Regions from separate parts of the Streptomyces hawaiiensis genome, predicted to be linked through region 2. Evidence: riboswitches for the same ligand, from Rfam matches in the RefSeq annotation. Region 2 holds a riboswitch; each other region holds the start of a gene.
What was found. Region 2 has a riboswitch for cobalamin ahead of CEB94_RS06695 (ABC transporter substrate-binding protein). Riboswitches for the same ligand answer to the same signal wherever they lie in the genome.
Positions count from the first base shown of each region.

Region 1 (3,200 bases), 4.4 Mb from region 2:
CACGAACGCCCCCAGGTTGACCGACCCCAGGTTGCAGACCGCCGTCTCCCCGTCGCTGGTGACCTCCAGGATCTCCGTGCAGAGATTGGACGAGTGGACGACGTGGCCCGGCTCGGCCGTCTGGTTGGCGGTGCGGTTGGCGGCGTCCTTGAAGGTCATCCAGCCGTTGCCGGTCTGCGCGAGGGTGCGCATCATGCGGCCGTACAGCTCACGGGCGGACAGGGTCTTCCGCGCGAGGCCCTTCGCCTCGGCCGCCCGGTACGCGGCGTCGAACTCCTCGCCCCACAGGTCGACCAGCTCCGGCACGTCCGAGGGGGAGAACAGCGACCAGTGCGCGTCGGCGTTCACGCGCCGCATGAACTCGTCCGGCACCCAGTGCGCGAGGTTCAGGTTGTGCGTGCGGCGGGCGTCCTCACCGGTGTTGTCGCGCAGCTCCAGGAACTCCTCGAGGTCGGAGTGCCAGGTCTCCAGGTAGACCGCGGCCGCGCCCTTGCGGCGGCCGCCCTGGTTCACCGCGGCGACCGAGGCGTCGAGGGTCTTCAGGAACGGCACGATGCCGTTGGAGTGCCCGTTGGTGCCGCGGATCAGTGAACCGCGGGCGCGGATGCGGGAGTACGCGATCCCGATGCCGCCGGCGTGCTTCGACAGCCGGGCCACCTGGTGGTAGCGGTCGTAGATGGAGTCCAGCTCGTCCTTGGGGGAGTCGAGGAGGTAGCAGGACGACATCTGCGGGTGCCGCGTGCCCGAGTTGAAGAGGGTGGGGGAGGAGGGGAGGTAGTCGAGGCGGCTCATGAGGCCGTAGAGAGCCGCGACTTCGTCCAGCGCGCGCGTGGTGTCGTCCTCGGCGAGGCCGCTCGCCACCCGCAGCAGGAAGTGCTGGGGCGTCTCGACGACCTTGCGGGTGTGGGGGTGGCGCAGCAGGTAGCGGCTGTGCAGCGTGCGCAGGCCGAAGTAGCCGAAGCGGTCGTCGGCGCCGGTGTCGATCAGGGCGTCGAGCCGGGCCGCGTGCAGCCGGACGAACTCGGCGGTGCGGTCGGCGATGAGGCCCTCGCGGTGGCCGGCCGCGACGGACTCGGTGAAGGACGTGACACCCTGTGAGGCGGCCTCCTCGCGGATGCCGACGGTCAGCAGCCGCGCGGCCAGCCGGGAGTAGGCGGGGTCCTCGGAGATCAGACCGGCCGCGGCCTCCGTCGCCAGATCACGCAACTCCGCCTCGTCGGCTCGCGAGGACCTGCCGCGCAGGGCGGCGGCGGCGACCCGGCCGGGGTCGGCGTCGGGGAGGTCGGCGGTCAGCTCGGTCAGGGTCCGCAGCAGCGCGGTACCGGGAGCGTCGGGCTCTTCGGTGGCTGAGACCGGTTCGGCTGGCGCGATGGTCACGTGGGGCTCTCCCTCGCTCGGCACGGGGGCCTCGTCGAGGGCAGGGGGCAGCACGCGAGCGCACGCGGCGTCGCGTCCACCGGCCCATTCCACGAGGCCCGGACGTCAGGGCACACCGGCCGGGTGGCCGGGTGCGCTGTCGGCAGGTCCTCGGACTGACTCCTGTGCATGGCGGTTCGGGGAACAGACATGCGCAAGCACACCGTTGCGGGACAGTTCCGGATTCACACCGGATTCCCCTGCGGCGACAGCGAGCATGAGCATACATCTTGTGCCAGGTTCGGAAGGCACCCCCAGATGTTGTGTCGGAAACGGCGGCGGGCCGCCGTGATACGTGATCACGACGGCCCGCTGCGGGTGGTGTGTGCCGGGCTCCGCGCCCCTGAAGTCAGTGCGCCGAACCGGCGGTGGCAGGCGGGAGTTCCACCTGGACCCCCGGGTCGCCCGCGTCGGCCGTGTAGTCCTCCGGCTTGGTCTCGTCGATGCCGTCGGGGGCCTTCAGGGCCCTCAGGACGAAGGTCAGGACCACCGTCACCACCACGTTCAGGACGAACGCCGTGAGGCCGATGTAGCCGATCTCGCCGATGCCCGGGATCTCCTTCGAGGAGCCGCCGAAATGCTTCTGCGTGGGCGAGGCGACGCCGTACGCGGCGGCCGTGCCGTAGACCATGCCGACCGCCCAGCCCGCGAGCAGGGCCCAGCGGTGGAACCAGCGGGTGAACAGGCCGCCGACCAGGGCCGGGAAGGTCTGCAGGATCCAGATGCCGCCCAGCAGCTGGAAGTTGATGGCGACCGTCTTGTCCATGGTGAGGACGAAGGCCAGGGCGCCGACCTTCACCAGCAGGGAGACCAGCTTGGAGACCTTGGTCTCCTGCGCCGGTGTGGCGTCCGGCTTGATGAAGTCCTTGTAGATGTTGCGGGTGAAGAGGTTCGCGGCCGCGATGGACATGATGGCCGCCGGCACCAGCGCGCCGATGCCGATCGCCGCGAACGCCACGCCCGCGAACCAGTCCGGGAACATCGTCTCGAACAGCTGCGGAATCGCCAGCTGCCCGTTCTGCACCTTGATCCCGGCCGCGATCGCCATGAACCCGAGCAGCGCCAGCAGACCCAGCATCAGCGAGTACAGCGGCAGGATCGTGGTGTTGCGGCGGATCACCTCACGGCTCTTCGAGGACAGCGTCGCCGTGATCGAGTGCGGGTACATGAAGAGGGCCAGGGCGGAGCCCAACGCCAGCGTGGCGTACGTCCACTGCCCCGCCTCGGCCGGTACCAGCGCACCGCGCGGCGCACCCGTCGCCGGGTTGGTCTGGCCGTACGCCTCGCTCGCCTTGGCGAAGATGTCGTCGAAGCCGCCCAGCTTGATCGGGATGTAGATGATCGCCACCGCGATGACGATGTAGATCAGCGTGTCCTTCACGAACGCGATGAGCGCGGGGGCCCGCAGACCCGACGAGTACGTGTAAGCCGCCAGCACGCCGAACGCGATCAGCAGCGGCAGGTCCTTGATGAACCAGTTGGTGTCCTCGCCGCCGCCGACGCCCATCACGTCCAGCACGGCCTGGATGCCGACCAGCTGGAGCGCGATGTACGGCATCGTCGCCAGGATGCCGGTCACGGCCACCGCCAGCGACAGGCCCTTCGAGCCGAAGCGGCCGCGCACGAAGTCGGACGTCGTGACGTACCCGTGCTTGTGGGAGACCGACCACAGGCGGGGGAGGAAGGTGAAGATCAGCGGGTACACCAGGATCGTGTACGGCACCGCGAAGAAGCCGGCCGCGCCCGCCGCGTAGATCGCCGCCGGCACGGCCACGAAGGTGTAC
Region 1 covers NZ_CP021978.1:5,835,052-5,838,251, forward strand. Annotated here, with positions in the region: gene CEB94_RS27085 (ribonucleoside-diphosphate reductase subunit alpha) at 1-1,377, opposite strand, end outside; cobalamin riboswitch at 1,502-1,641, opposite strand; gene mctP (monocarboxylate uptake permease MctP) at 1,766-3,200, opposite strand, start outside.
Region 1: another riboswitch for cobalamin. It lies ahead of CEB94_RS27085 (ribonucleoside-diphosphate reductase subunit alpha); the one in region 2 lies ahead of CEB94_RS06695 (ABC transporter substrate-binding protein).

Region 2 (3,200 bases):
CCACCAGGTGGCGGCGCTGTTGGTGTGGGCCAGGATCCGCACGCCGAGGAAGTTGACGACGACGAACACGGCCATCAGCGCGACGGCGACGACGAAGCCGCTCGTCGTCAGCGTCCCGTCCTTCGCGTGCTGGAAGCCCCGCGCCCAGTGCCAGTGTCCGGCGTAGCCGATCATGGCCTCGACCTCGATCGGGGCCACCGTCGCCGCCTGGAGCCAGGAGAACCAGCCGAAGGACATGCCGGCCAGCCCGCCGAACGCGTAGTGCGGATAACGGGCCGTGCCGCCCGCGACCGGGAACATGCCGCCGAGTTCCGCGTGCACCAGGGCCAGCAGCACGATCGCAACGGCGCCGATCAGCCAGGACAGGATCGCCGCGGGGCCGGCCGCCACGACGGCCTTCTCGGCGCCGTACAACCAGCCCGAGCCGATGATGGACCCGACCGACGCCCACATGAGCCCGATCAGCCCGACATCCCGGCGCAGGCCGTTTCTTTCCATGAATGCGGGGCCTCTCATCAGTGAACTCGAAGAGTCCGGAGCAAGAGGCCTCAGGTTAGGAATCGGTCAGCCGGCGGAAGAAGACCAGTTGTGCAGCCTTGACCGGGCGCGGGTGTTTCGTGGGAAACGCTTCAGGATTCCTGTACGCGGTGATGAGACAGCCGTGGGATCTCGATCGCCGGGCAGCGGTCCATCACCATCTCCAGCCCCGCCGCGCGGGCCCGGTCGTACGCCCCCTCGTCGATGACGCCGAGCTGGAACCAGACGGCCTTCGCGCCCTTGGCGGCCGCCTCGTCCGCGACGGCCCCGGCGAGGTCGCTGTTCACGAACACGTCGACGACGTCCACGTCGAAGGGGATGTCCGCCAGGCTCGCGTACCCCTTCTCCCCGTGCACCGTCTCCGCCTTCGGATGCACCGGCACGACGCGCTTGCCGAAGCGCTGGAGCACGGCCGCGACGCCGTACGCCGCCCGCTGCTCGTTCGACGACAGGCCCACCACGGCCCAGGTGTCGCCGAGCTCGGTGAGGATCCTGCGGACCGCTGCCTCGTCGCCGTACACCGGCGGCCTCCTCGGGAGTCGTGGACGAACTGCTCTCCCGGCAACGACGCGGAGTGCGCGGTGATTCCCGGGCGCCTCCGTGATAGCTTGCCGAGGCCAGTCGAACCCATGTACGTGGGTCAGGGAATCCGGTGCGAATCCGGAACTGACGCGCAGCGGTGAGGGGGACGGGCGGGGCCTCGGCCACTGGACGACTCGGTCGTCCGGGAAGGCGTCCCGCACCGGGTGAACCCGAGTCCGAAGACCTGCTGGCGGCCCCCGCGGCCGCACGCGGCGGGGGAGCACCGTACGACCGGGCTCCGCGAATGGGCCCTCGACGACTGAGGACTGGTTCCCGTGCCCCTCGCTCCACCCGCCCGTGCCGCTGCCCTGCTCGCGGCCGGCTCCCTGCTCCTGACCGGCTGCGGGGGCGCCGAGGCCACCGACGCGAAGGCCGCCGTCACACTCTCCAACTGCGGGCACGAGGTCCGCGTCGCGGCCGCGCCGCGGCACGCCGTGTCCCTCAACCAGGGCACCACCGAGATCCTGCTCTCCCTCGGCCTGGCCGACCGCCTCGCGGGCACGGCCACCTGGACCGACCCCGTGATGAAGGGGCTGGAGAAGGCCGACGCCGAGGTGCCGCGCATCGCCGACAACACCCCGTCCTTCGAACGCGTCCTGGACGCCGAGCCCGACTTCGTCGCCGCGTCGTTCGTCTCCACCCTCGGCAAGGGCGGCGTCGCCACCCGCGAGCAGTTCGAGAAGCTCGGCGTCCCCACCTACGTCTCCCCGTCCGACTGCGCGGGCAAGGACAACTCGGGCGGCGGTGACGGCGCACGCGACAAGGCTCTGGGCATCGACACCGTCTACGGCGAAGTATGTGACCTCGCGACCGTGTTCGGAGTGAAGGGTCGCGGCGACGCGCTCGTGTCCTCCCTCCGGCAGCGCATGAAGAAGGCCACGGCGGGCATCGACGCCTCCGACGTCACCCTCCTCTACTGGTTCGCGAACTCCGAGTCGCCCTACATGGCGGGCTGTTGCGGAGCGCCCGGCATCATCACCCGGGCCCTCGGCGCGAAGAACGTCTTCGACGACACACACGAGGAGTGGCCGCAGGTCAACTGGGAGACGGTCGCCGACCGCGACCCCGACGTCCTCGTCATCGGCGACCTGACCCGTAAGTCGCAGACCGCCGAGTCGGCCGCGAAGAAGATCGCCTTCCTGGAGTCCAACCCGGTCACCAGGAACATGGACGCCGTCCGGCACAAGCGGTACGTGCTGCTCAGCGGGCAGGCCATGAACCCGACCATCCGCACCGTCGAGGGCGTGGAGCAGGTGGCCGCCGGGCTGCGCCGGTCCGGGCTGGTGAAGTGACCGCCCAAGGTCCGCCGGATGCCGGGGTCCGGCCCCGGCGCGGGGCCGGACTCGCCCTGGGGGCGGCCGGGGCCGTCGCGCTCGCCGCGTCCGTCGCGGTGGCCCTCACCATCGGTCCCGCCGACCTCCGCGTCGGTGACGTGTGGTCCGTCGTGGCCGCCCACCTCGGCCTCGGCAGCTCGCAGCTGACGCCGATCCGGGACGGGATCGTCTGGCAGCTGCGACTGCCGCGCACCCTGCTCGCGGCCGTGTGCGGAGCCGGACTCGCCGTGTGCGGGGCGGTGATGCAGTCGCTGCTGCGCAACCCGCTCGCCGACCCCTTCGTACTCGGGGTGTCCTCGGGCGCCTCCACCGGAGCGGTCCTCGTGGTCGTGCTCGGCGCGGGTGGCGGTGCCCTCTCGGTGTCGGCGGGCGCGTTCCTCGGCGCCCTGCTGTCCTTCGCGCTGGTGCTGCTGCTCAGCCACACCCTCGGCGGCACCACCGACCGGGTGGTCCTCGCGGGCGTCGCCGCCATGCAGCTCTTCTCCGCGCTCACCTCCTTCGTCGTGATGACCTCCGCCGACGCCGAGACCACCCGCGGTGTGCTGTTCTGGCTCCTCGGCTCACTCGGCGGCGCCGGCTGGACCGACGTATGGCTGTGCCTGGCGGTGCTGGCCGTGGCGCTCGTGGTGTGCCTGTCGTACGCCCGTACCCTCGACGCCTTCGCCTTCGGGCAGGACGCGGCGGCCGCGCTCGGGGTGTCCGTCGCCCGCACCCGCCTGGTGCTGCTGTGCGTCACGGCCCTGCTCA
Region 2 covers NZ_CP021978.1:1,450,334-1,453,533, reverse strand. Annotated here, with positions in the region: gene CEB94_RS06705 (APC family permease) at 1-498, opposite strand, end outside; gene CEB94_RS06700 (CoA-binding protein) at 630-1,058, opposite strand; cobalamin riboswitch at 1,139-1,325, shown strand; gene CEB94_RS06695 (ABC transporter substrate-binding protein) at 1,395-2,411, shown strand; gene CEB94_RS06690 (FecCD family ABC transporter permease) at 2,408-3,200, shown strand, end outside.

Region 3 (3,200 bases), 630 kb from region 2:
TGAAGCCCAAGGTTGCGGTGGCCATGTCCGCGGTCCTCAACCTGGTCGGCGCCTTCCTGTCCGTCGAAGTCGCCAACACGATCTCCAAGGGCCTCGTCGACGAGGCCGGCATCCGTCCTGAGGTCATCTTCGCCGCCCTGGTCGGCGCGATCCTCTGGAACCTGCTGACCTGGCTGGTCGGCCTGCCGTCCAGCTCCTCCCACGCTCTCATGGGCGGTCTGATCGGTGCCACGATCGCCTCGGCGGGCGTCGGCGCGGTCCACGGTGACGTGCTGGTCACCAAGGTGCTGATCCCGGCGATCGCCGCCCCGCTGGTCGCGGGCCTCGCGGCGATGCTGGCGACGCGGCTGACGTACTCCCTCGGCAAGAAGGCCGACGGCAAGGCGTCCCGGAAGGGCTACCGGGCCGGCCAGATCGCCTCGGCGGGCCTGGTCTCCCTGGCGCACGGCACCAACGACGCCCAGAAGACCATGGGCATCATCACCCTCGCCCTGATCGCCGGCGGCACCCTCGCCCCCGACTCCGACCCGCCCATGTGGGTCATCCTCTCCGCGGGCGTCGCGATCGCGCTCGGCACCTACCTGGGCGGCTGGCGCATCATCCGCACCATGGGCAAGGGCCTGACCGACCTCCAGCCGCAGCAGGGCTTCGCCGCCCAGACCTCCGCGGCCACGGTCATCCTGGCCTCCTCGCACATCGGTTTCTCCCTGTCCACCACCCACTCCGTGTCCGGCGCGGTGATGGGCGCGGGGCTCGGCCGCAAGGGCGGCGTCGTCCGCTGGTCGACCGCGACGCGGATGTTCGTCGCGTGGGGTCTGACGCTGCCGGCGGCGGCCCTGGTGGGTGCTCTCGCCGAGTACGTCACCGGCTTCGGCGCCTGGGGCACCGCTGTGGTGGCCGTCTTCCTCATCGCCTCCAGCGCGGCGATCTGGAAGCTGTCGCGGCGTGAGATCGTCGACCACACCAACGTCAACGACACCGACGAGGCGGAGCCCGCGGGCGTGGTCACCACGGCGATGGCCGCCGTGACGCCGCCGCCGGCCGGTACGCCGGCGGAGGAGCCGGTGCCGTCGTTCCCGGCCCAGGCCACCGTCGAACGGACGCCGACCACGACCACGACGGTCTGACCCCGCCACCCGGTTACAAGGAAGAGTCTCTGAGATGAAGATCGACTGGGCGGCCCTCGGCTCCGTCTTCGGTGTCAGCCTCGTGGTCACCGTGGCCCTCGTCGGCCTGTTCACCCTCGGCATCACCGGCCTGTCGCGCCGCGAGCGTGCGGTGGCGGAGGGCGGGTCCGCGAGCCTCGCGGTCACCGGCGCGTACGCGTGCTTCGCGGCGTGCGCGGCGGCTGTCGGGTACGGCATCTACCTGATCGTGGCCTGACGGCCCGACCGCACATCGTCCACCGGGCGGCGCGGGACTTCGGTCCTGTGCCGCCCGGTCGTCGTGTGTACGGAAGGGGACGATGTGGGGTTCTGCACACTCTCCCCTCGCAGGTCAACGGCAAGTTGACGGCGGTTCCCGGCCGTGGTGGACTGCCGGGGCCAGTACGGCGGCAGGAGAGGAAGCCGGTGAAAGTCCGGCGCGGTCCCGCCACTGTCACCGGGGTAGCAATCCCCGGGAGCCAGGAACTCTCACCGCCGGTCTCGTCGAACCAGGGCGTGGACACCCTGAGTGAGGACACGTATCGCCATGCGCGGCTGCCCATCCGGTTTCAACATCCCACCCCTGCCTGCCTTTCCGGCCGGCTGAGCCCATGGGTGCCGGTCGCGTCTTCGCGTACGGCGCCGCCGCCGGTCTGATCGGTGACCTGCTGCTCGGTGATCCTCGCCGAGGGCATCCGGTCGCCGCGTTCGGGCGGGCCGCGGGCGCCGTGGAACGGGTGTTGTGGCGGGACCACCGCGGGTGGGGCGCGCTGCACACCGCCGTGTGTGCCGGAGGGACAATCGCCCTCGGGTCCGTCGCCGCGCGTGCCGTGCGGACCTCCGGCGTCGCCTCCGTCGCGCTGACCGGAGCCGCCACCTGGGGTGTCGTCGGGGGGACTTCACTCGCCCGGGAGGCACGGACCATCGGGCGTGCCCTGGAGGCCGGGGACGTCGAGGCGGCCCGGGCCCGGCTGCCGCATCTGTGCGGGCGGGATCCGCAGGCCCTCGACGCCGACGGTATGGCCCGGGCCGTGGTCGAGTCCGTCGCCGAGAACACCTCCGACGCGGTGGTGGGGGCGCTGGTGTGGGGGGCCGTCGGCGGGGTGCCGGGGCTGCTGGGTTTCCGGGCCGTCAACACGCTGGACGCCATGGTCGGGCACAAGTCGGCCCGGTACCGCCGGTACGGGTGGGCCTCCGCGCGCCTGGACGACCTCGCGGGGTGGCCGGGAGCACGGCTGACCGCCGTACTCGCCGCCCTGGCCGGGCCGGATCCGCGGGGGGCCATGCGGGCCTGGCGGGACGACGCGGCGAAGCATCCGAGTCCCAACGCCGGGCCTGTGGAGGCCTCGTTCGCGGGGGCGCTCGGGGTGCGGCTGGGCGGGACGCTCTCGTACGGCGGGCGGATGGAGCACCGGCCCGTGCTGAACACGCAAGGACGTGCCGTCGGTACGCACGACGTCGAACGGGCCGTGCGGCTCTCGCGGCGGGTCACCTGGCTCGCGCTCGGGGTGTGCGCCGGTGCGCGGCTGCTGAGGAGTGCGCGGTTGCTGAAGAGGGGGAAATGACATGGGCGGTGGTCTTCTCGTCGCCGGTACCACCTCCGACGCCGGCAAGAGCGTCGTGACCGCCGGGATCTGCCGGTGGCTGGTGCGCCAGGGCGTCAAGGTCGCGCCCTTCAAGGCGCAGAACATGTCCCTGAACTCCTTCGTGACGAAGGAGGGGGCCGAGATCGGGCGGGCCCAGGCCATGCAGGCGCAGGCCTGCCGGGTCGAGCCGACCGCGCTGATGAACCCCGTGCTACTCAAGCCCGGTGGCGAGCAGAGCAGTCAGGTCGTGCTGCTGGGCAAGCCGGTCGGCGAGATGAGCGCGCGCGGCTACCACGGCGGGCGGCAGCAGAGGCTGCTCGGGACGGTGCTGGACTGCCTGGAGCAGTTGCGGGGCACGTATGACGCGGTGATCTGTGAGGGGGCCGGTTCTCCCGCCGAGATCAATCTGCGGCGGACGGACATCGTGAACATGGGGATCGCCCGGGGCGCCGGGCTGCCCGTGCTCGTG
Region 3 covers NZ_CP021978.1:2,076,865-2,080,064, forward strand. Annotated here, with positions in the region: gene CEB94_RS09610 (inorganic phosphate transporter) at 1-1,127, shown strand, start outside; gene CEB94_RS09615 (hypothetical protein) at 1,162-1,383, shown strand; cobalamin riboswitch at 1,499-1,656, shown strand; gene CEB94_RS09620 (cobalamin biosynthesis protein) at 1,757-2,710, shown strand; gene CEB94_RS09625 (cobyric acid synthase) at 2,712-3,200, shown strand, end outside.
Region 3: another riboswitch for cobalamin. It lies ahead of CEB94_RS09620 (cobalamin biosynthesis protein); the one in region 2 lies ahead of CEB94_RS06695 (ABC transporter substrate-binding protein).

Region 4 (3,200 bases), 1.2 Mb from region 2:
TGCCGCTGCTTCTTGCGGCCGGTGAACAGGAACCCGATGCCGATTCCGGCGACGAGACAGACGCCGACGTACCACCAGACCCCGAAGAAGTCGCCGGAGTCCTCCTTCTCGTCCGAGGCCTTGGTCTTCTCGGCCGTCTGCGGGGCCGGGCCCGTCGCGTTGAGCTGCTTGACGAGGTCCGCGCCGCCGAAGTCGCGCGGGTTCGTGCCCGTCGCGTGGGCGGCGAAGATCAGCTGGGCGTAGGCGGCCGGACCGCTCTGCGCGGCCCAGGACGCGGAGTTCTTCTCCAGCCACCGCACGGACTTCTCCGCCTGCGCGGTGTCCCCCCGCGCGGCGAGCGCGACGACCGCGTCGGCGGTGTTGCCGAAGTCGGGCTGCGGCTCGGCACCGGCCAGGGCGGACATGAGGTGGTGGTCGTCCTCGGCGAGGGCTGAGGTGAGGTAGCTCGCGCCGTTCGCCGCCGCCTGCTGTGGCGTTGCGGCCTTCGCGCAGGCCGCGTCGGACTTCTCGCCGGGCTTGACGACCATGCCCTTGCCCAGCGCGCCGAGCACACCGGCCGCCGTGGCGTCCGCGTTGGCGGCGAGGTCGCCCTTCTTGTCCGGCTGGAACGCGAAGGCGCCGTCGCCGTCCCCGTCGCAGGGCAGGGCGAGCTTCAGCAGCGCGTCGTAGGGCGACTTGCCGTCCTTGTCGACCCCGTCCGGCTTCTCGCCCGCGGCGGCGAGCGCGCCGACGACGATCGACGTCGAGTTGGTGTCGCTGGCCCCGCCGGGCGAGTAGCCCCAGCCGCCGTCCTTGTTCTGTACGGACTTCAGCCAGTCGACGGCCTTGCCGGTGGTGTCGTCGTGCCCGCCGAGCGCGGTGAGGGCCTGCACGGCGGCGGACGTGGCGTTGGTGTCCAGCATCGTCTTGGCGTCGCACGCGGCGGCGGGGTCGGGGCGGTAGGAGGCGAAGCCGCCGTCCGGGCACTGCTGGCGCACCAGCCACCGCACGGACTTCGCCGCCGGCTTCACACCCACCGTGTCCTGCGCGAGCAGCGCGAGCGACTGGCGCCAGACGCCGTCGAACTTGGGGTCCGTGTCGCCGTACAGGGCGGAGGGGAACGCCTGGGAGGGCGACGGGGACGGGTCGGCGGCGGCCGGGGTGGCGGCGCCGATCACGGCGACGGCGGCAAGGACCGCGGCGCTGCGGCGGACGTTCATGATCGGCGGGTGCCTCTCCCTGTGGGGGAGCCGGGCAGCACGGGCACCCCCGGGCGGCTCGGCTCCGTATACCTCGACGGTGCCGTGCACGGCGGGCTGCCGGGCACGTGAGCCGGTCACGAAACCGTACGAAGCGATCCGGCTCACCGCCGCGGCGGGCGGTTCACGGTTGCGGGTCAGCGCCGGAATTGCACCGGCTTCCCCCCGTACGGTGTGATGACGACCCGCTTACTGTACCTGGGCGCGGAAAACCGGCCGAGGGGCCGGGTTGGGTGGGGTGGCTTCGCTTCGTGTGGGTGGAGGTGCCGGGGTGGCTTCGCTTCTGTCGGCCTGGGCGGCGGGGTGGCTTCGCTTCATGTCGGCCTGAGTGGCGGGCGGCGGGGTGGCTTCGCTTCATGTCGGCCGGTGCCGGGCGGCGGGGCGGCTTCGGTTCGAGCCGGCGCGGCCAGGTGGGCAGGGGCCTCGCTCCGTGTCTGGCGGCAGGGGCTTCGTCTCGTCGGCTGGGCGCCGGGGCCGCGGGGTAGCTTCGCCCCATGCCGACCACACCACCACCGGGAAAGCTGCTCGGCTCCGGGCGACGGGCCGATGTGTATGTGATCGACGAGGCGTGGGTGCTGCGCCGGGAGCGCGGCGGCGGGGGTGACGCTGCGGCCGAGGGGGCGGTGATGGCACATGTGCGTGCCCACGGCTATCCGGCGCCCCGGGTCCGCCCGACCGGTTCGCGCACCGACCTGGTGATGGAGCGGCTCTCCGGCCCGACCATGCTCCAGGCCTGCCTGGCGGGCAGCTTGGACGTGGCGGAGGCGGGCTCAATCCTCGCCCGGCTGCTGCGCGACCTCCACGCCGTCCCCGCCCTGCGCTCCACCGACCCCTCCGTCCGCATCCTCCACCTGGACCTGCACCCGGAGAACGTGATCCTCACCCCCGGCGGCCCCCGTGTCATCGACTGGTCCGACGCGGTGGAGGGCGACCCGGGCCTGGACTGGGCGGCGACCGCGGTGATCCTCGCGCAGGCCGCTGTCGCCGGCGACAGCCTCTCCGCGCCTGCCGGCGCCATGCTGACCGCCCTCCTGGCCGGTCCGTCCCCTCTCACGCGCCCGGCCCTGGCCGAGGCCCTGCGCCGCCGGGGCGCCAGTCCGACGATGAGCCAGGTGGAGGTCGAACTCCTGGGCCGCGCAGAGGAGTTGATCCTCTCCAGGGCGTGGAGCGGCTAACGTGGGGCCCCCGACCACACACGCAGGAGCGTCCATGACCGACCAGGTGGAGAACCCCGAGCAGGAGCCGTTCCCCAAGATCGACACCTCGGTGCCGCACTCGGCCCGGATCTGGAACTACTGGCTGGGCGGGAAGGACAACTACGAAGTCGACCGGGTGGCCGGTGACGCGTTCCGCGAGGTCTTCCCCGGCATCGAGACCGGCGCCCGCGCCGCCCGCTACTTCCTCGCCCGTGCCGTGCGCCACCTGGCCGCCGAAGAGGGCATCCGCCAGTTCCTGGACATCGGCACCGGCCTGCCCAACGTGGACAACACCCACCAGATCGCCCAGCGGGTGGCCCCGGAGAGCCGGATCGTCTACGTCGACAACGACCCGCTGGTGCTGGCCCACGCCCGCGCGCTGCTCACCAGCACGACGGAAGGCGTCACCAACTACGTCGACGCCGACCTGCGCGAGCCCGGCGCGATCGTCCGGGAAGCCGGGAAGACCCTCGACTTCGACCGGCCCGTCGCCCTCATGCTGATGGGCATCCTGGGCCACATCGAGGACCACGACGAGGCCCGCTCGATCGTGCGGCAGCTGGTGGACGCCCTGCCTCCCGGCAGCTACCTCGTGCAGTACGACTCCACCGACACCAGCGAGGAGTACGTCAGGGCCATCGAGCAGTACAACGACGGTGGTTCGATCCCGTACATCCTGCGCAGCCCCGAGCAGATCGCGCGCTACTTCGACGGTCTGGAGCTGCTCGAACCGGGCGTGGCCTCCTGCTCGCGCTGGCGTCCCGAC
Region 4 covers NZ_CP021978.1:2,683,588-2,686,787, reverse strand. Annotated here, with positions in the region: gene CEB94_RS12405 (SCO2321 family membrane protein) at 1-1,199, opposite strand, end outside; cobalamin riboswitch at 1,273-1,450, opposite strand; gene CEB94_RS12400 (phosphotransferase) at 1,733-2,413, shown strand; gene CEB94_RS12395 (SAM-dependent methyltransferase) at 2,448-3,200, shown strand, end outside.
Region 4: another riboswitch for cobalamin. It lies ahead of CEB94_RS12405 (SCO2321 family membrane protein); the one in region 2 lies ahead of CEB94_RS06695 (ABC transporter substrate-binding protein).